DNA from 3 places in the Streptomyces sp. NPDC093546 genome. Region 3 is predicted to be linked to each of the others. Evidence: riboswitches for the same ligand, from Rfam matches in the RefSeq annotation. Region 3 holds a riboswitch; each other region holds the start of a gene.
What was found. A riboswitch is a leader RNA that binds a small molecule or an ion and turns the genes downstream of it on or off. The one in region 3 is predicted to bind cobalamin.
Positions count from the first base shown of each region.

Region 1: another riboswitch for cobalamin. It lies ahead of ACIRNI_RS25465 (energy-coupling factor ABC transporter permease); the one in region 3 lies ahead of ACIRNI_RS12290 (cobalamin biosynthesis protein).
Region 2: another riboswitch for cobalamin. It lies ahead of cobN (cobaltochelatase subunit CobN); the one in region 3 lies ahead of ACIRNI_RS12290 (cobalamin biosynthesis protein).

Region 1 covers NZ_JBIWJG010000013.1:76,669-82,785, reverse strand. Annotated here, with positions in the region: gene ACIRNI_RS25485 (hypothetical protein) at 1-44, opposite strand, end outside; gene dhaK (dihydroxyacetone kinase subunit DhaK) at 1,422-2,414, shown strand; gene dhaL (dihydroxyacetone kinase subunit DhaL) at 2,402-3,049, shown strand; gene ACIRNI_RS25470 (PTS-dependent dihydroxyacetone kinase phosphotransferase subunit DhaM) at 3,046-3,468, shown strand; cobalamin riboswitch at 3,480-3,716, shown strand; gene ACIRNI_RS25465 (energy-coupling factor ABC transporter permease) at 3,746-4,438, shown strand; gene ACIRNI_RS25460 (energy-coupling factor ABC transporter substrate-binding protein) at 4,435-4,815, shown strand; gene cbiQ (cobalt ECF transporter T component CbiQ) at 4,822-5,571, shown strand; gene ACIRNI_RS25450 (ATP-binding cassette domain-containing protein) at 5,568-6,117, shown strand, end outside.
Region 2 covers NZ_JBIWJG010000002.1:369,078-375,194, reverse strand. Annotated here, with positions in the region: gene cobN (cobaltochelatase subunit CobN) at 1-1,891, opposite strand, end outside; cobalamin riboswitch at 1,927-2,062, opposite strand; gene ACIRNI_RS04795 (hypothetical protein) at 2,099-2,260, opposite strand; gene ACIRNI_RS04790 (cobalamin biosynthesis protein CobG) at 2,249-3,292, shown strand; gene ACIRNI_RS04785 (precorrin-8X methylmutase) at 3,289-3,936, shown strand; gene ACIRNI_RS04780 (precorrin-2 C(20)-methyltransferase) at 3,933-5,444, shown strand; gene ACIRNI_RS04775 (alpha/beta hydrolase) at 5,724-6,117, shown strand, end outside.
Region 3 covers NZ_JBIWJG010000004.1:576,583-582,699, reverse strand. Annotated here, with positions in the region: gene ACIRNI_RS12305 (class II aldolase/adducin family protein) at 78-764, opposite strand; gene ACIRNI_RS12300 (anion permease) at 1,057-2,355, shown strand; gene ACIRNI_RS12295 (hypothetical protein) at 2,368-2,589, shown strand; cobalamin riboswitch at 2,729-2,873, shown strand; gene ACIRNI_RS12290 (cobalamin biosynthesis protein) at 2,985-3,935, shown strand; gene ACIRNI_RS12285 (cobyric acid synthase) at 3,932-5,446, shown strand; gene ACIRNI_RS12280 (putative cobaltochelatase) at 5,443-6,117, shown strand, end outside.

The DNA.
Region 1 (6,117 bases), on a different contig from region 3:
GACCTGTCCTGGCCCGAGCTGCTCGTACCCTGGAAGTCGCTCAAAGCTCCTCCTGGTCATTCGAAGCGATCGGTTGTCTGGCACCCGTCGCGTACCCCGATCCAAGCCACGCACCGCTCTGGACTGTGCGGGAGGACCACTGATCACATCACCGGGGCCGTGCAGCAGCAGGCCCGCCCGGTCACGGTGCAACCTCTCTTGGCAGGCTTCGCGCAGTGCTCCAGTTCCCACGGTGCCCCAAGCGCGCCACCTGCGCATGTCGGCAGCGGCAGCACGTTGCCCCGAGCAGTCCGCCGGCAGTGTGATCACCACTGCCCCGGGTAGCCGGGGGCGCATGTTCACACATCGACGTGTACGACTTGCCTGCGTGCTGCTGATCGGCTGGGCAGCGCTGACTGCCGTGGAACGGTGGGCGGAGCAGGCGCCCTGGCTGACAGCGGTGGTGAACGGATTGTTGTGGTCATGTGTGGTGGCGGGCACTTGGTGGTTCGCCGAGATGACGCAGGGGCGTTCGTCACGAGCAGACACGGATCGCGAAGCGGTCAGGCAATCTGGAAGCATCGAACCGAAGAAGAGGCAAAGGTCCACACGTCACCACGATGTGACCGGCCGCCGCTGAGGCCCAGGCCGGGCAGGCCGAGCCGAGGCCGAGACGTTGATCGCGGTTGCGACGAGCTCGCAGAAACCCAGGTCGCGTGATCGGACGACAACCGAGGACGACCCCGCTCTGCACGGCAAGGGCACGAACCGCCGGCCACTCACGGAAGGCTCCTGCCGGGACGGGCCGTCCAGACACGCATGACACGACCGTGCTCCTCCCCCGACACTATGCGTAGCCGCCTTCTCGGAGCCGAGAACTAGCCTTGACCGGGGGCGATGCTCCTACCGAAGCAGTGCCGGCTGGGGAGAATCCGGGGAGAATCAAGCCGCCTCGGGGAGCGTCTGGGCAGAATCGACCGCATGGCGGCGCTCAGCCCCTGCAGCAGAAGCCCGGCGAGTTCGCGCAACGCCAATTGCGCACGTGGGTGGATTTCACTTTCACCCTCATCCCCATGGACACCACCACTTGCCGCTTCGCCGCCGTCCGGCCACCGGCTCGGCGACGTCGACTTGCCCACCAAGGTGAATATTCATCGCATGACGCGTGCAGGATGGCCTGCAGGGCTGCAACCAGCCCTCGGTCGCTGGTGAAGCGGAACCATCACATGCCACACCCGTGACGTCGCACTTCGAGTGGCCCGGCGCCGCTCACACCGACAGCCGACACATCATCAGTAAAGTCGGCATCGAGTCAGCACCAGCCCCGCCGGAAGGCGCCGCAGGGTGCCGTGGAGAGCCAAGGTCGACATCTCGTAGAGCGGCACCTGAGCTGCAAAGAAGCCGCTCGCGAGCCGTCCTGACAACCCGTCTGGGAGAAACCATTGAAAATGCTGATCAATGTGCCCGAGACCGTCGTCTCCGACGCGCTGCGCGGGATCGCGGCCGCGCATCCCGAGCTGACCGTGGACGTGGAGAACCGGATCGTCGTACGGCGTGACGCCCCGGTCGAGGGGAAGGTGGCGCTGGTGTCGGGGGGCGGGTCCGGGCATGAGCCGTTGCATGCCGGGTTCGTCGGGGCGGGGATGCTGGCGGCGGCCGCCGCCGGCGAGGTGTTCACGAGTCCCGTGCCCGAGCAGATGGTGCGGGCCGCGGCGGCCGTGGACAGCGGGCGCGGCGTGCTGTTCGTCGTCAAGAACTACACCGGTGACGTACTGAACTTCGAGATGGCGGCCGAACTCGCCGAGGACGAGGGCGTACAGGTCGCCAAGGTGCTGGTCGACGACGATGTCGCGGTGGCCGACAGTACGTACACGGCCGGGCGGCGCGGGACCGGGGCCACGCTGTTCGTGGAGAAGATCGCGGGCGCGGCCGCCGAGGAGGGGGCGCCGCTGGAGCGTGTGGAGGCGATCGCGCGCCGGGTGAACGCCGCGTCGCGCAGCTTCGGGGTGGCGCTCAGCGCGTGCAGTACGCCGGCGAAGGGCGGGCCCACGTTCGATCTGCCGCCGGGCGAGTTGGAGCTGGGCGTCGGCATCCACGGCGAGCCGGGGCGCGAGCGGCGGGCCATGATGACCTCCCGGGAGATCGCCGACTTCGCCGTCGACGCCGTCCTGGAGGACCTGCGGCCCGGCGGGCCGGTGCTGCTGCTGGTGAACGGCATGGGGGCGACTCCGTTGCTGGAGTTGTACGGGTTCAACGCCGAGGTGCACCGGGTGCTGCGCGAGCGCGGCGTGCCGGTGGCTCGTACCCTCGTCGGGAACTACGTGACGTCGCTGGACATGGCGGGCTGCTCGGTCACGCTGTGCGAGGCCGACGAGGAGATGCTGCGGCTGTGGGACGCGCCGGTGCGGACGGCCGCTCTGCGATGGGGGATGTGAGGACCGTGACGCCCGTGACGCTCGACAGGGACTTCTTCCGGCGCTGGATGGCGGCCGCCGCGGCCGCCGTGGAGCGCGAGGCGGACCGGCTCACCGAACTGGACTCGGCCATCGGCGACGCCGACCACGGGGCCAACCTGCGGCGCGGGTTCGCGGCGGTGGCCGAGGTGCTGGACAAAGAGCCGCCCGCGACTCCCGGCGCGGTGCTCGTGCTCGCCGGGCGGCAGCTGATCTCGACCGTGGGCGGGGCGTCGGGGCCGCTGTACGGGACGCTGCTGCGGCGCGCCGGAAAGGCGCTGGGCGACGCCGCCGAGGTGACTCCCGCCGCGCTGGCCGAGGCGCTGCGCGCGGGCGTGGCCGCGGTGGCGCAGCTCGGCGGGGCGAAGGCCGGGGACAAGACGATGCTCGACGCGCTGGAGCCGGCCGTCGAGGCGCTCGGCGCCGCCCCGCCGGGCGAGGCGTTCGCCGCGGCGGCGCGGGCGGCCGAGGAGGGCGCCCTCGGGACCGTACCGATGCAGGCCCGCAAGGGCAGGGCCAGCTATCTCGGGGAGCGCAGCATCGGGCACCAGGACCCGGGGGCGGCGTCCTCGGCGCTGCTGATCGCGGCGCTGCGGGAAGCGGAGGCCGCCCGGTGAGCGGGGGCGCGGGCGCGGGCGGGCGCGTGGGCATCGTCCTGGTGTCGCACAGCGCGGCGGTCGCGTCGTCGGTGGCCGAGCTGGCGAAGGGCCTCGCGGGCGGCGGCGGGACCGCGCCCGTGGCCGCCGCGGGCGGCACCGCGGACGGCGGGCTCGGCACCAGCGCCGAGCTGATCGCCGAGGCGGCGGCGTCGGTCGACGCCGGGGCGGGCGTGGCCGTCCTGGTCGACCTCGGCAGTGCCGTGCTGACGGTGAAGGCGCTGCTGGCGGAGGGCGACGAGCTTCCCGAGGGCACGCGGCTGGTCGACGCGCCGTTCGTGGAGGGCGCGGTGGCGGTCGTGGTCACCGCCTCGGCGGGCGGCGACCTGGAGGCCGTGGTGGCGGCCGCGTCGGAGGCGTACGGCTATCGCAAGGAGTGACCGCGTGCGGGACGGGTTGTGATGTACCTGGTCAACGCACTAGTGTCGCAGGGCCTTGGTGTACGGGAAACCGGTGCGGTACCGGTGCGGCCCTCGCCACTGTGATCGGGAAGTCCGGCTCCACTTCCGGGGAAACCACCCCGGGAAGCCACTGGAACCCCACGGGAGACCGTGGTGTCCGGGAAGGCGGAGCCGCGGCGTTGCATGACCCGTCAGCCAGGAGACCGGCCAGGGCGCGTTGTCCATCCACGAGGTGCTGGAGAGGGTCTCCCACATCATGCATATCGCCGAGGGGTACCTGCCCCCTGTGCACGCGGTCGCCTGGACCGTCGCCGCCGCCCCTTTCGTCGCCCATGGCGTCCGGGCCCTGACCCGCGAGGTCAAGGCCCATCCCGAATCGACTCTCCTGCTCGGCGCGTCCGGCGCCTTCACCTTCGTCCTGTCCGCCCTGAAGCTGCCCTCCGTGACGGGCAGTTGCTCCCACCCGACCGGGACGGGGCTGGGCGCGATCCTGTTCCGGCCGCCGATCATGGCGGTGCTCGGCACCATCACGCTCCTCTTCCAGGCGCTGCTGCTGGCGCACGGCGGGCTCACCACGCTGGGCGCCAACGCCTTCTCGATGGCGGTCGTCGGGCCGTGGGCCGGTTTCGCGACGTACTGGCTGCTGCGCCGCTTCGACGTGCCGCTGATGGTGAGCGTGTTCTTCGGGGCGTTCGTCGCCGACCTGTCCACGTACTGCGTCACCAGCGTGCAGCTGGCGCTGGCGTTCCCCGACCCGGCGAGCGGCTTCGCCGGGGCGCTGGCGAAGTTCGGCGGGATCTTCGCCGTCACGCAGCTTCCGCTGGCCGTGAGCGAGGGCCTGCTCACCGTGCTGGTGATGCGGCTGCTGACGCAGTCCAGCAAGGGCGATCTGGCCCGCCTCGGTGTGCTGCCGACGCACCCCGTGAAGAAGGAGGCCGTGGCGCGATGAGCCGTAACGCCAGGATCAACACGCTGCTGCTGCTCGTCGTCGTGGCGCTCGCCGTGCTCCCGCTCGCGCTGGGCATGGGCGACCACAAGGAGGAGCCGTTCACGGGCGCGGACGGCCAGGCCGAGACCGCCATCACCGAGCTGAAGCCGGACTACGAGCCGTGGTTCAGCCCGCTGTACGAGCCGCCGTCCGGTGAGATCGAGTCGGCGCTCTTCTCGCTCCAGGCCGCGATCGGCGCGGGCGTGCTGGCGTACTACTTCGGGCTGCGGCGCGGCCGCAGGCAGGGTGAGGCGCGGGCGCTGGACCGGACCGCCGGTACCGCCGACACGGCCCGCACGGCCGAAGACGCCGAAGTCTCCCGGACGACGGTCGAGTAGCCGCCCGTGCTGCCGATCGACGCGGCGGCGCACAGCAGTCGCTGGCGCCGCCGTCACCCGTGCGAGAAGGCCGTGCTCGGCTTCGGTCTGACGGTCCTCGCGATCTGTCTGCCGCCGTGGCCGGGGGCCGTGCTGGTGGCCGCCGCCACCCTCGCCGTGCTGCTGGGCCCGGCCGGTGTCGGCCGCCGGCAGCTGTGGCGGGCGTTCCGCGTGCCGCTGCGCTTCTGCGTCACGGGCGCGGTACCGCTGCTGTTCCAGGTCGGCGGCCCGGAAGGGTGGGTGGCGCTCGCGCCGGACGGTCCCGTGCACGCCGGGCAGCTGCTGCTGCGGACGTCGGCGGCGTCGCTCGGGGTGCTGCTGTTCGCGTTCACGACGCCGGTCTCGGACGTGCTGCCCCGGCTGGTGCGGGCGGGAGTGCCGGCGCCGGTGGTGGATGTGGCGCTGGTGATGTACCGGATCAGTTTCCTGCTGCTGGACGCCGTGCGGCGGATCCGGGAGGCGCAGGCGGCGCGGCTCGGGCTGACCAGCCGGGCGGCCGCCTGGCGGTCGCTGGCGGGGCTCGGCGCGACGGCGTTCGTCCGCGCCTTCGACCGGGCGGCGCGGCTCCAGACCGGGCTGGCCGGGCGTGGTTACGACGGCACGCTGCGCGTGCTGGTGCCGGAGGCGGCGGTCTCCCGGCGGTTCCTGGCCGCGACGGGCGCCCTGCTGGCGGGGCTCGTCGCCGTCACCCTCGTACTCGAAAGGTTCCTGCCATGAAGCGTGACGCCGTCGTGGAACTGGTCGGTGCGGGATTCGCCTACGACCACGGGCCCGCCGTGCTGTCGGGCATCGACTTCGCCGTGCCGGAGCGGCGCGCGATCGCGCTGCTCGGCCGCAACGGCAGCGGCAAGACCACGATGCTGCGGCTGCTGAGCGGCGGCCTGCGGTGTGCGAGCGGGCGGCTGCTGCTGGCGGGCGAGGACGTGTCGTACGACAGGAAGGGGCTGACCCGGCTGCGGACGACCGTGCAGCTGGTGGTGCAGGACCCGGACGACCAGCTGTTCGCGGCGTCGGTGGGGCAGGACGTGTCGTTCGGGCCGATGAACCTGGGCCTGGCGGAGGCGGAGGTGCGCGCCCGGGTGCGCGAGGCCCTGGAGGCGCTGGACATCACGGCGCTGGAGGACCGGCCGACGCATCTGCTGTCGTACGGGCAGCGCAAGCGGGCGGCGATCGCGGGCGCGGTCGCGATGCGCCCCCGGGTGCTGATCCTCGACGAGCCGACGGCGGGCCTGGACCCGCACGGCCAGGAGCGGCTGCTGGAGG
Region 2 (6,117 bases), on a different contig from region 3:
CGTGGTCGAGCCGGGCGGCCTGGATCAGCGTCCAGATCTGGGCGCGGATGGCGGGCAGCTTGGCCGGGTCCATGGCGGAGATCTGCGCGTACTCGTCGAGCAGCTGCTCCAGGCGCGTGATGTCGCCGTACGACTCGGCGCGCGCCATCGGCGGCACCAGGTGGTCGATGAGCGTGGCGTGGGCGCGGCGCTTGGCCTGGGTGCCCTCGCCCGGGTCGTTCACCAGGAACGGGTAGATCAGCGGCAGGTCGCCGAGCGCGGCGTCCGGGCCGCAGGCGGCGGACAGGCCGGCGTTCTTGCCGGGCAGCCACTCCAGGTTGCCGTGCTTGCCGAGGTGGACCATGGCGTCCGCCCCGAAACCGCCGTCGTCCTCGGACGTGGCGATCCAGCGGTACGCGGCGAGGTAGTGGTGCGACGGCGGCAGATCGGGGTCGTGGTAGATCGCGATCGGGTTCTCGCCGAAGCCGCGCGGCGGCTGGATGAGGATGAGGAGGTTCCCGCGCCGCAGGGCGGCGAGGACGATGTCGCCCTCGGGGTTGCGGGAGCGGTCCAGGAACATCTCGCCGGGCGGCGGGCCCCAGTGCTGCTCGACGCCGTCCCTGAGTTCCTGCGGCAGGGTGGCGTACCAGCGCTTGTAGTCGGCGGCCGGGATGCGCACCGGGTTGCGGGCGAGCTGCTCCTCGGTGAGCCACTCCTGGTCGTGGCCACCCGCCTCGATGAGCGCGTAGATCAGCTCGTCGCCGTCGCCGGAGGCGAGGCCGGGGACTTCGTCCGTACCGAAGTCGTAGCCCTCCTCGCGCAGGCGGCGCAGCAGCGCGACGGCGGAGGCGGGGGTGTCGAGGCCGACGGCGTTGCCGATGCGGGAGTGCTTGGTGGGGTACGCGGAGAGGACCAGCGCCAGGCGCTTGGCGGCGTTCGGGATGTGGCGCAGGCGGGCGTGGCGTACGGCGATCCCGGCCACGCGCGCGGCGCGCTCGGCGTCGGCGACGTACGCAGGCAGGCCGTCGGCGTCGATCTCCTTGAAGGAGAACGGCACGGTGATGAGGCGCCCGTCGAACTCGGGGACCGCGACCTGGCTGGCGGCGTCGAGCGGCGAGAGCCCCTCGTCGTTCTCCTCCCAGGCAGAGCGCGAGCCGGTCAGGCACAGGGCCTGGAGGATGGGGACGTCGAGCGCGGCGAGCGCGCCCGCGTCCCAGGACTCGTCGTCGCCGCCCGCCTGCGCCTCGGCGGGCTTGGTGCCGCCGGCGGCGAGGACGGTGGTGACGACGGCGTCGGCGGTGCGCAGGGTGTCCAGCAGCTCGGGCTCGGGGGCCCGCAGGGACGCCACGTAGAGGGGGAGGGCCTGGCCGCCCGCGTCCTCGACGGCGTCGCACAGGGTGTGGACGAACGTGGTGTTCCCGCTCATGTGGTGCGCGCGGTAGTACAGCACCGCGACGGTCGGGCCGGTGGTGGTGCGGTGCTCGCGCTCCAGGGGGCCCCAGGTGGGCGCGGCGGCAGGCGGCTCGAAGCCGTGGCCGGTGAGGAGGACCGTGTCGGACAGGAAGCGGGCGAGCTGCTCCAGGTTGTCCGGGCCGCCGTGGGCGAGGTAGGCGTGGGCCTCGGCCGCGATGCCGATGGGGACGGTGGAGGTCTCCATCAGCTGGGCGTCGGGGGCCTGTTCGCCGGTGAGCACGACCAGCGGCTTGCCGGTCTCCCTCAGCGTCTGAAGGCCGTCCTCCCAGGCGCGGATGCCGCCGAGGAGGCGTACGACGACGAGGTCCACGCCGTCGAGGAGGCCGGGGAGGTCGTCCAGCAGGAGCCGGGCGGGGTTGGCGAACCGGTACGCGACCGGGCCTCCGGCCGCGCGGGCGCTCAGCAGGTCGGTGTCGGAGTGCGACAGCAGCAGGATCACAGCGTGCCGGGCCTTCCTCGGGGTGTCCTCGCCCCGGGTGGTCGTGGGTGGCGGGAGTTCCTGACTCGTCCGTTGTCTCCGTTGCCGGCGGACTCACAGTGGCGGGACCGCGCCGGATTCCCACCGGGCTTCCTCCCTAGGGCCCTGGGACCCTGTGCCGTCTGCATAGTAGAGGCTGCGCGTATGCTCGCCGCCATGCCGCCCAGCTCACCAATGCCTCAGGACCGGGGCGAAGCTCACATACGGGACAGCGCGCGCGACCGCGTCCGCGACCGTGGTGACGCGTGCCCCGGTGCGCTGCGGCTGCACCGGGCCGACGACGGCGCGCTCGCCCGACTCCGCCTTCCCACAGGTGTCTTGACGCCGCATCAGGTGTCGGTGCTGGCCGACACGGCGGACCGGCTCGGCGACGGGCACCTCTCCCTCACCTCGCGCGGCAACCTCGAACTGCGGGGCCTCGGCGAGGGCTGCGGGCTCGGGCTGGCGGAGCTGCTGCGGGACGCCGGGCTGCTGCCGGACTCCGAACGGCACGAGCGCGTACGGAACATGGTCGTCTCGCCGCTCGCGGGCGCGGAGGTGCGGGCGTGGGCCACGCGCCTGGACGCGCTGCTGTGCGCCGAGGAGTGGACGCTGGAGCTGTCCGGCCGCTTCCTGTTCGCCGTGGACGACGGCCGGGGGGACGTGGCGGCGCTGGCCCCGGATGTGACGTTGCTCGCAGAGCCGTCGGACACGGCTCTCGTGCAGGCCGGCCCGGCTGCGTACCGCGTCTCCGCGGCCGACGCGCCGCGCGCCGCGCTGGCGGCGGCGGAGGCGTTCCTCGCGGCGGCCCGGGAGGCGGGCACGGGCGCGTGGCGGGTGCGGGAGCTGCCGGCGGGGCAGGACGTGGACGTGGCCGGACACGTGCGGCGGGCTTCGATCGCTGCGGAGCACGTACCGGATGCGGTGCTTCCGGCGGGTGGCGCGCTCGCCCCCGGGCTGATCGGTGCCTCACCGCCGGGAGTCTCGGTCCTGGCCCGGCTGGGCCGGGTGACGACCGCGCAGTTCCGCGCGCTGCTGCCGGCCGAGGAGGTGCGCGTCACGCCGTGGCGCGGCTTCGTACTGCCGGGCTTCCCGGACCGGGCGGCGGCCGAGGAGCGGCTGCACGCCCTGGACCTCGCCGGATTCATCACCCGCGCCGACTCGCCGTGGGTCGGCGTGACCGCCTGCACCGGCCGCCCCGGCTGCGCGAAGTCCCTGGCCGACGTACGGGCGGACGCGCGCCCGATGGCGGTGGACGGCGGCCTGCCCGTCCACTGGTCGGGCTGCGCGCGCCGGTGCGGACACCCGCAGGGCGCGTGGGTGGACGTGGTGGCGACCGCCGAAGGCGCGTACCAGACGACCGTACAAAAACCGACAGGATGAGCGAGAGCAGAGTGTTCGACTACGAGAAGGACGGGGCGGAGATCTACCGCCAGTCCTTTGCCACGATCCGCGCCGAGGCGGATCTCGCGGGTCTCCCCGCCGACGTCAGCCAGGTCGCCGTGCGGATGATCCACGCCTGCGGCATGGTCGACCTCGTCCGCGACCTCGCCTACACGCCGGACGTCGTCGCCCGCGCCCGTGAGGCGCTGCGCGCCGGGGCGCCGATCCTCTGCGACGCGCAGATGGTCGCGAGCGGCGTCACGCGCAAGCGGCTGCCCGCCGACAACGACGTGGTCTGCACCCTCTCCGACCCGTCCGTGCCGGCCCTCGCCGCCGAACTGGGCACCACGCGCAGCGCGGCCGCGCTGGAGCTGTGGCGCGACCGCCTGGAGGGCTCGGTCGTCGCCATAGGCAACGCGCCCACCGCGCTCTTCCGGCTCCTGGAGATGATCGACGCGGGCGCGCCGCGCCCGGCGGCGGTGCTCGGCATCCCGGTCGGCTTCATCGGCGCGGCCGAGTCGAAGGACGCGCTGGCGGACCGGCCCGATATCGAGCACCTGGTGGTGCGCGGTCGGCGTGGCGGCAGCGCGATGGCGGCGGCGGCGATCAACGCGATCGCACACGAGGCGGAGATCCAGGCATGACGGGCACGACGGGCATGAGCGGCAAGCTGTACGGGGTCGGGCTCGGCCCCGGCGACCCGAACCTGATGACGGTGGCGGCGGTCAAGGCCATCGCGGGCGCCGATGTGATCGCGTACCACTGCGCGCGCCACGGCCGTTCGATCGCCCGGTCCATCGCGGCGGAGCACATCCGCGAGGACCAGATCGAAGAGCGCCTGATGTACCCGCTGACGGTGGAGACCACCGACCACCCGGGTGGTTACCGGGGCGCGCTGAACGACTTCTACGAGGAGGCGTCGGCCCGGCTGGCCGCCCACCTGGACGCGGGCCGCACGGTCGCGGTCCTGGCGGAGGGCGACCCGCTCTTCTACGGCTCGTACCAGCACATGCACAAGCGCCTGGCTCACCGCTACGACACCGAGGTCATCCCGGGCGTCACCTCGGTGAGCGCGGCGGCGGCGCGGCTCGGGGAGCCGCTGTGCGAGGCCGAAGAGGTCCTCACGATCATCCCCGGCACGCTGCCGGAGGACGAGCTGACGGCGCGGCTGGCGGCCACGGACTCGGCGGTCGTGATGAAGCTCGGACGGACCTTCCCGACGGTGCGCCGCGCGCTGGAGCGGGCGGGCCGGCTGGAGGACGCCCGGTACGTGGAGCGGGCCTTCATGGCCGGCGAGCGCACGGAGGCGCTGGCCTCGGTCGACGCGTCGACGGTGCCGTACTTCTCGGTGGCGGTCCTGCCGTCCCGTATTGACGCGGAGGTCCCCGAGGAGCGGGAGGCCGGCGGCGAGGTCGTGGTCGTCGGCACCGGCCCGGCGGGCGCGCCGTGGCTGACGCCGGAGTCGCGCGGCGCGCTCGTCAACGCCGACGACCTCGTCGGCTACACCACCTACCTGGACCGGGTGCCGGTGCTCCGGCCGGGCCAGCGGCGGCACGGCTCCGACAACAAGGTCGAGTCCGAGCGCGCCGAGTTCGCCCTGGACCTGGCCCGGCGCGGACGCCGCGTCGCGGTGGTCTCGGGCGGCGACCCGGGCGTCTTCGCGATGGCGACGGCGGTCCTGGAGGTCGCCTCCCAGGACCCGTACCTGGACGTCCCGGTCCGCGTCCTGCCGGGCGTCACGGCCGCGAACGCCGCCGCGGCGAAGGCGGGCGCCCCGCTGGGCCACGACTACGCGACGATCTCCCTCTCGGACCGCCTCAAGCCCTGGGAGGTCATCGCCCAGCGCCTCGCCTCGGCAGCCGCCGCCGACCTGGTGCTCGCCCTCTACAACCCCGGCTCCCGCTCCCGCACCTGGCAGGTCGCCAAGGCCCGCGAGCTGCTGCTGGAACACCGTGCCCCGGACACCCCGGTCGTCGTCGCCCGCGACGTCGGCGGCCCGGAGGAGTCGGTCCGCGTCCTGCCCCTGGCGGACCTCGACCCGACGGAGGTCGACATGCGGACCCTGCTCCTGATCGGCTCCTCCCAGACCCAGGCGGTCCGGCGCGAGGGCGGCGTGGTGGCGTGGACGCCGCGGAGGTACCCGGAGGGATAACCGGCGCGCTGGGGGAGCGCCTGACGGCGGGCGTTCCCCCGGGCCCGTGAACTTGGCAAGCTTGTCGGCCACGCCGGCGGCGTCGGCAGGCCCGGGGAGCCGGTCGAAGTCGGCGATGAGCTTGTCCAGTTCGTCCCGCATGCCGCGGGCTGAGCCGTTTTCATTCGTCATGCGTCCAGCCTGGCAGTCGAAGAACCGGGCCGCACTGGTGCTGGCCCCCGGACCGACTGTCGGGCCCGCCGGATGGGCAGGACCGGGCCGCTCGGCGATCGTCGTCGCATGACCACTCGCACGTTACGAACCCTCGCCCTCGCCCTGGCCGCCTCGGCGGTCGCCGCGACCCTGACCACTCTCACCGCTCCCGCCGCCGGGGCCGCGGCGCCCGCCCTCGCGTGGGGCGCGTGCGCGCACAAGGGCGCACTGCCCGGCCAGGAGTGCGCCACGCTCGCCGTGCCGGTCGACTACCGCGACCCGGACGGCCCGACGATGGACGTCGCCGTGTCGCGCCTGCGCAGCGAGCGGCCCGAGGCGCGGCGCGGGACGCTGCTGGTGATACCGGGCGGGCCGGGGGGCTCCGGGTTGCGCATGCTGTCCCAGAAGGGCGAGGCGCTCCGGAGGGAGCTGTCCGGGGCGTACGACCTCGTCAGCCTCGACCCGCGGGGCGTGGGCGGCA
Region 3 (6,117 bases):
CAGTGTGGGCAAGGGCGCGGTGCGGTGCCAGTGGGCGTGGGCCGCCGGGGGCACGGTCGCGCGCCCTCGCCCCGTGCTCACCGTGGCGCTCGGCGCGACTGACCGTACCCGCGGAGCTTGCCGGCCGCCTCGTCGAGCTCCGCGGCGGACAGCAGTGCCGGGGTGCGGCCGGGCACGGAGGTGGCGGTGAGCCAGAGGCGGCACATCCACTCCAGCTGCGCGGTGCGGTCGTACGCCTGGTCGAGGGTGTCGCCGTAGGTGACGGTTCCGTGGTTGCCCAGCAGGCAGCCCGTGCGGCCCTCCAGGGCGCGCAGCATGTTCCGGGCCAGTTCCTCCGTGCCGTAGAGGGCGTACGGGGCGACGCGGACGGGGCCGCCGAGGGCCCCCGCCATGTAGTGGATCGGGGGCAGCTCGGGGACGAGGGTGGAGACCGCCGTGGCGTGGACCGCGTGGGTGTGGACGACCGCGCGGGCCGGGGTGTGGCGGTAGACCGCCAGGTGCATGGGGAGCTCGCTGGTGGGCGTGAGGGTTCCGCGTACCTGTGTGCCGTCGAGGTCGACGGCGGTGAGGTCGGCCGGGGTGAGCCGGTCGTACGGCACGCCGCTGGGGGTGACGAGGACGAGGTCGCCGACCCGGGCGGAGACGTTGCCGGAGGTGCCGACGACCAGGCCGTCGGCGACCGTCCTGCGGGCGGTGGCCACCAGCGCGTCCCAGGCCCGCTCGACCGCCTGCCCGGTCCCCTGCTCGACCGTTTCCTGTGTCATGGCACCGATCCTGTCAGGCCGTACGACGACGGCCTACCGGAAGTCGATCAGATGACAAAAATCTCGTCGTCCGAGCCTCGACCGACATCCCCGGCCACCGGCGCGAACCGGGTGAACGGCGGAAAAAGCCCGTGGATACGGGCATCCCGCCCGCCCGGCGGGGCACCGACGACGAAGCGGTGGCAGCGCTTCCGGATCTTCGGTCACCATGATGCCGGACCCAGTTCACCTTCCGTTCACTCAGGTTGCTTACGTTCGCCGAGCCACTGACGTCGAACGATTGCCTGGGTAAATGGAACACATCACGCTGCTGCTCGCCATTGTGGTCGTGACAGCTCTCGTGTTCGATTTCACGAACGGTTTCCATGACACCGCCAACGCGATGGCCACGACCATCTCGACCGGCGCCCTGAAGCCCAAGACGGCGGTGGCCATGTCCGCCGTGCTCAACCTGGTCGGCGCGTTCCTGTCCGTCGAGGTCGCCAAGACGATCTCCAGCGGCCTGGTCAACGAAGAAGGAATCAGCCCAGAGGTGATCTTCGCGGCGCTCGTCGGCGCCATCCTCTGGAACCTCCTGACCTGGCTGGTGGGCCTGCCCTCCAGCTCCTCGCACGCCCTCATGGGCGGCCTCGTCGGCGCCACCATCGCCTCGGTCGGCCTGAGCGGCGTCAACGGCGGCGTCGTCGTCACCAAGGTCCTCATCCCGGCCGTCGCCGCGCCGCTCGTCGCCGGCCTCGCCGCGATGCTCGCCACCCGGCTGACGTACAAGGCCGGCGCGAACATCGACGAGAAGACCGGCCGCAAGGGCTACCGCGCCGGGCAGATCGCCTCCGCGGGCCTCGTCTCGCTCGCCCACGGCACCAACGACGCCCAGAAGACGATGGGCATCATCACCCTGGCCCTGGTCGCCGGCGGCATCCTCGCCCCCGGCTCCAACCCGCCCCTCTGGGTGATCGTCTCCGCCGGTCTGGCCATCGCGCTCGGCACCTACCTCGGCGGCTGGCGCATCATCCGCACCATGGGCAAGGGCCTCACCGACCTCCAGCCGCAGCAGGGCTTCGCCGCCCAGACCAGCGCGGCCACCGTCATCCTCGCCTCTTCGAACCTGGGCTTCTCGCTCTCGACGACGCACTCCTGCTCCGGCGCCGTGATGGGCGCGGGCCTCGGCCGCAAGGGCGGCGTCGTCCGCTGGTCCACCGCCACCCGGATGTTCGTCGCCTGGGGCCTGACCCTGCCGGCCGCCGGTCTGGTCGCCGCGGGCTCGGAGCTCGTCACCCGCCAGGGTGACTGGGGCGTCGCCGCCGTCGTGGTCTTCCTGATCGCCTCCTGCGCCGCGATCTGGTTCATCTCGCGCCGCCAGGTCGTCGACCACACCAACGTCAACGACGTCGACACCGCCACGGCCGACGGCGACAGCGAGCCCGCGGGCGTCGTGACCACCGCCATCGCGGCCGTCACCCCTCCCCCGGCCGGCACCGTCGCCATGACCGCCGGTGACCTCACCGCCGACCTCCAGGCCACCATCCCGGCGACGGCGCCGGAGACCTCCCCGGCGGCCGCGGCCGCACCCGCACCCGCCGCCACGGTGTAAGGAAAGAACAGCATGAAGATCGACTGGGCAGCTCTCGGCTCCGTGTTCGGCGTGAGCCTCCTGGCCACCGTCGCACTGGTGGGCCTGTTCACCCTCGGCATCCTCGGCCTCTCCAAGCAGGAGCAGGCGGCGGCGAGCGGTGGCTCGGCCGTCCTCGCCCGCACCGGCGCGTACGCGGCCTTCGCGGTCTGCGCGGCGGCGATCACCTTCGGGATCTACCTGATCGTGACCTGACGTGTGAACGTCCGGCTCCGGGCCGGTCGCACCTTCACGGGTGCGGCCGGCCCTGCCGCGTTCCGGCGGCCCTGCCACGTTCTGTGGGGCGCAGCACACTCTCCGACCGCAGGTCAGCGGCGAGTTGACGGGCGTTCGCGGAGCGTGGTGGACTGCCGGGGCCATTTACGGCGGCAGAAGAGGAAGCCGGTGCGAATCCGGCGCGGTCCCGCCACTGTGAGTCCGGCCCCGGGCAGTCCCCAGGGCCGGATGAGTCAGGAACTCTCGTCGCCGGTCACGTCGAGCCAGGGCGCGGACCCTGAGTGAGGACATCGCCATGCCCGGCTGCCTTCGCGCTGCCCCGGAAGCCCTGAAAGCTCAGGAAGCCCCGGAAGCCTCCAGCCCATCGAGCACCCATGCGCGGTGACCGCGTCTTCGCGTACGGCGCGGCCGTCGGGCTCGCCGCCGACCTGCTCCTCGCCGACCCCCGCCGCGGGCACCCCGTGGCCGCCTTCGGGCGCACGGCCGCCCGCGTGGAGCGCGCGCTGTGGCGCGACGACCGCGCCTGGGGTGCGCTGCACGCCGCCGTGTGCGCCGGAGGCGCGGCCGGTGCGGCGGCGCTCGCGGCCCGCGCGGTCCGCGGGCGGCGCGCCGCGTCCGTCGCGCTGACCGCCGCCACCGTGTGGTCCGTCGTCGGCGGTACGACGCTGGGCCGCGAGGCCCGCGCCATCGGCGGCGCGCTGGCCGCCGGGGACCTGGAGGTGGCCCGAGAGCGGCTGCCGCACCTGTGCGGGCGCGACCCGCAGGCCCTGGACGGCCCCGGCATCGCCCGCGCCGTCGTGGAGTCCGTCGCCGAGAACACCTCCGACGCCGTCGTCGGCGCCCTCGTCTGGGGCGCGGTCGGCGGCGTACCCGGGCTCGTCGCCTTCCGGGCGGTGAACACGCTGGACGCGATGGTCGGCCACAAGTCGCCGAAGTACCGCCGCTTCGGCTGGGCCTCGGCGCGCCTCGACGACGTGGCCGGCTGGCCCGGCGCCCGGCTGACGGCCGCCCTGGCGGCGGTCGCGGGCGGGAACCCGCGCGGCGCGGTACGCGCCTGGCGGGCCGACGCCGCCAAGCACCCGAGCCCCAACGCGGGCCCGGTCGAGGCGGCGTTCGCCGGCGCGCTGGGCGTACGGCTCGGCGGCACGCTCTCGTACGGCGGACGGGTCGAGCACCGGCCGGTGCTCAACGGCGGCGGGCGGGACGTCGAGGTGGCGGACATCGAGCACGCGGTGCGGCTGTCGCGCCGGGTGAGCGCCCTCACGCTCGCGGTGTGCGCGGGTGGGCGACTGGCGTACGGGGCGATCAAGCGGAGGCGTACATGAGCAAGGGTGGGGGGCTGCTCGTCGCGGGCACCACGTCCGACGCGGGCAAGAGCGTCGTCACGGCCGGCATCTGCCGCTGGCTGGTGCGGCAGGGCGTGAAGGTCGCGCCGTTCAAGGGGCAGAACATGTCCCTCAACTCCTTCGTCACGCGCGAGGGCGCGGAGATCGGCCGGGCGCAGGCCATGCAGGCGCAGGCCGCCCGCGTGGAGCCGACCGCGCTGATGAACCCGGTGCTGCTCAAGCCGGGCAGCGACCGCTCCAGCCAGGTCGTGCTGATGGGCAAGCCGGTCGGCGAGCTCAGCGCCCGCGGCTACCACGGCGGCAAGCAGCGCGAGCTGCTCGAACCCGTCCTGGACTGCCTCCAGCAGCTGCGCGACACGTACGACGCCGTCATCTGCGAGGGAGCGGGCAGCCCCGCCGAGATCAACCTGCGGCGCACCGACATCGTCAACATGGGCATCGCGCGCGCCGCCCGCTTCCCCGTCGTCGTGGTCGGCGACATCGACCGGGGCGGGGTCTTCGCCCAGTTCTTCGGTACGACGGCGCTGCTGGCGCCCGAGGACCAGAACCTGGTCGCGGGCTACCTCGTGAACAAGTTCCGGGGCGATGTGACGCTGCTGGAGCCGGGCCTGGACATGCTGCTGGGCCTCACCGGCCGCCGCACCTTCGGCGTCCTGCCGTACGCGCACGGCCTCGGCATCGACGAGGAGGACGGGCTGCGCGTGTCGCTGCGGGGCGCGGTGCGCGAGTCGGTCGTCGCGCCGCCGGTCGGCGAGGACGTGCTGCGGGTCGCCGTCTGCGCCGTACCGCTGATGTCGAACTTCACGGACGTGGACGCGCTGGCGGCCGAGCCGGGCGTGGTCGTGCGGTTCGTGGACCGGCCCGAGGAGCTGGCCGACGCGGACCTGGTCGTCGTGCCGGGGACGCGCGGCACGGTGAAGGCGCTGGCGTGGCTGCGCGAGCGGGGCCTGGCGGACGCACTGGTCCGGCGCGCCGCCGAGGGGCGCCCGGTGCTGGGCATCTGCGGCGGCTTCCAGGCCCTCGGCGAGCACATCGACGACGAGGTCGAGTCCCGCGCCGGTGAGGTGCCGGGCCTCGGGCTGCTGCCGGTACGGGTGCGGTTCGCGCCCGGCAAGACCCTCGCGCGGCCGGTCGGCGAGGCGCTCGGCGAGCCGGTCGAGGGGTACGAGATCCACCACGGCGTCGCGGACGTACGGGGCGGGGACCCGTTCCTGGACGGATGCCGGGTCGGGGCCGTGTGGGGCACGCACTGGCACGGCTCCCTGGAGAGCGACGGCTTCCGCCGCGCCTTCCTCCGCGAGGTCGCGAGCGCGGCCGGCAGACGTTTCGTCCCGGCGCCGGACACGTCGTTCGGCGCGCTGCGCGAGGAGCAGCTGGACACGCTCGGCGACCTGATCGAGGAGCACGCGGACACGGACGCGCTCTGGAAGCTGATCGAGCAGGGCCCGCCCACAGGACTTCCCTTCATCGCACCCGGAGCACCTTCATGAGCGCTGCACCCCACTACCCCTTCACCGCCATCGTCGGACAGGACGACCTGCGGCTCGGGCTGCTGCTGAACGCGGTGTCCCCGGCCGTCGGCGGTGTCCTCGTCCGCGGGGAGAAGGGCACCGCCAAGTCGACGGCCGTCCGTGCCCTCGCGGCCCTGATGCCGGACGTGGACGTCGTCCCCGGCTGCCGCTTCTCCTGCGCGCCCGGCTCCCCCGACCCGGGGTGCCCGGACGGGCCGCACACCGCCGCCGAGGCGGCGAGCCGCCCGGCCCGCATGGTCGAGCTGCCCGTGGGCGCCTCGGAGGACCGGCTGGTCGGCGCCCTCGACATCGAGCGGGCGCTCGCGGACGGGGTGAAGGCGTTCGAGCCGGGCCTGCTGGCGGACGCGCACCGGGGCGTGCTGTACGTCGACGAGGTCAACCTCCTCCACGACCACCTGGTGGACCTGCTGCTGGACGCGGCCGCCATGGGCGCCTCGTACGTCGAGCGCGAGGGCGTCTCCGTACGGCACGCCGCCCGCTTCCTGCTCGTCGGGACGATGAACCCCGAGGAGGGCGAGCTGCGGCCGCAGCTGCTGGACCGGTTCGGGCTGACCGTGGAGGTGGCCGCCTCGCGGGAGCCCGAGCAGCGGGTCGAGGTCGTACGGCGCAGGCTGGCGTTCGACGACGAC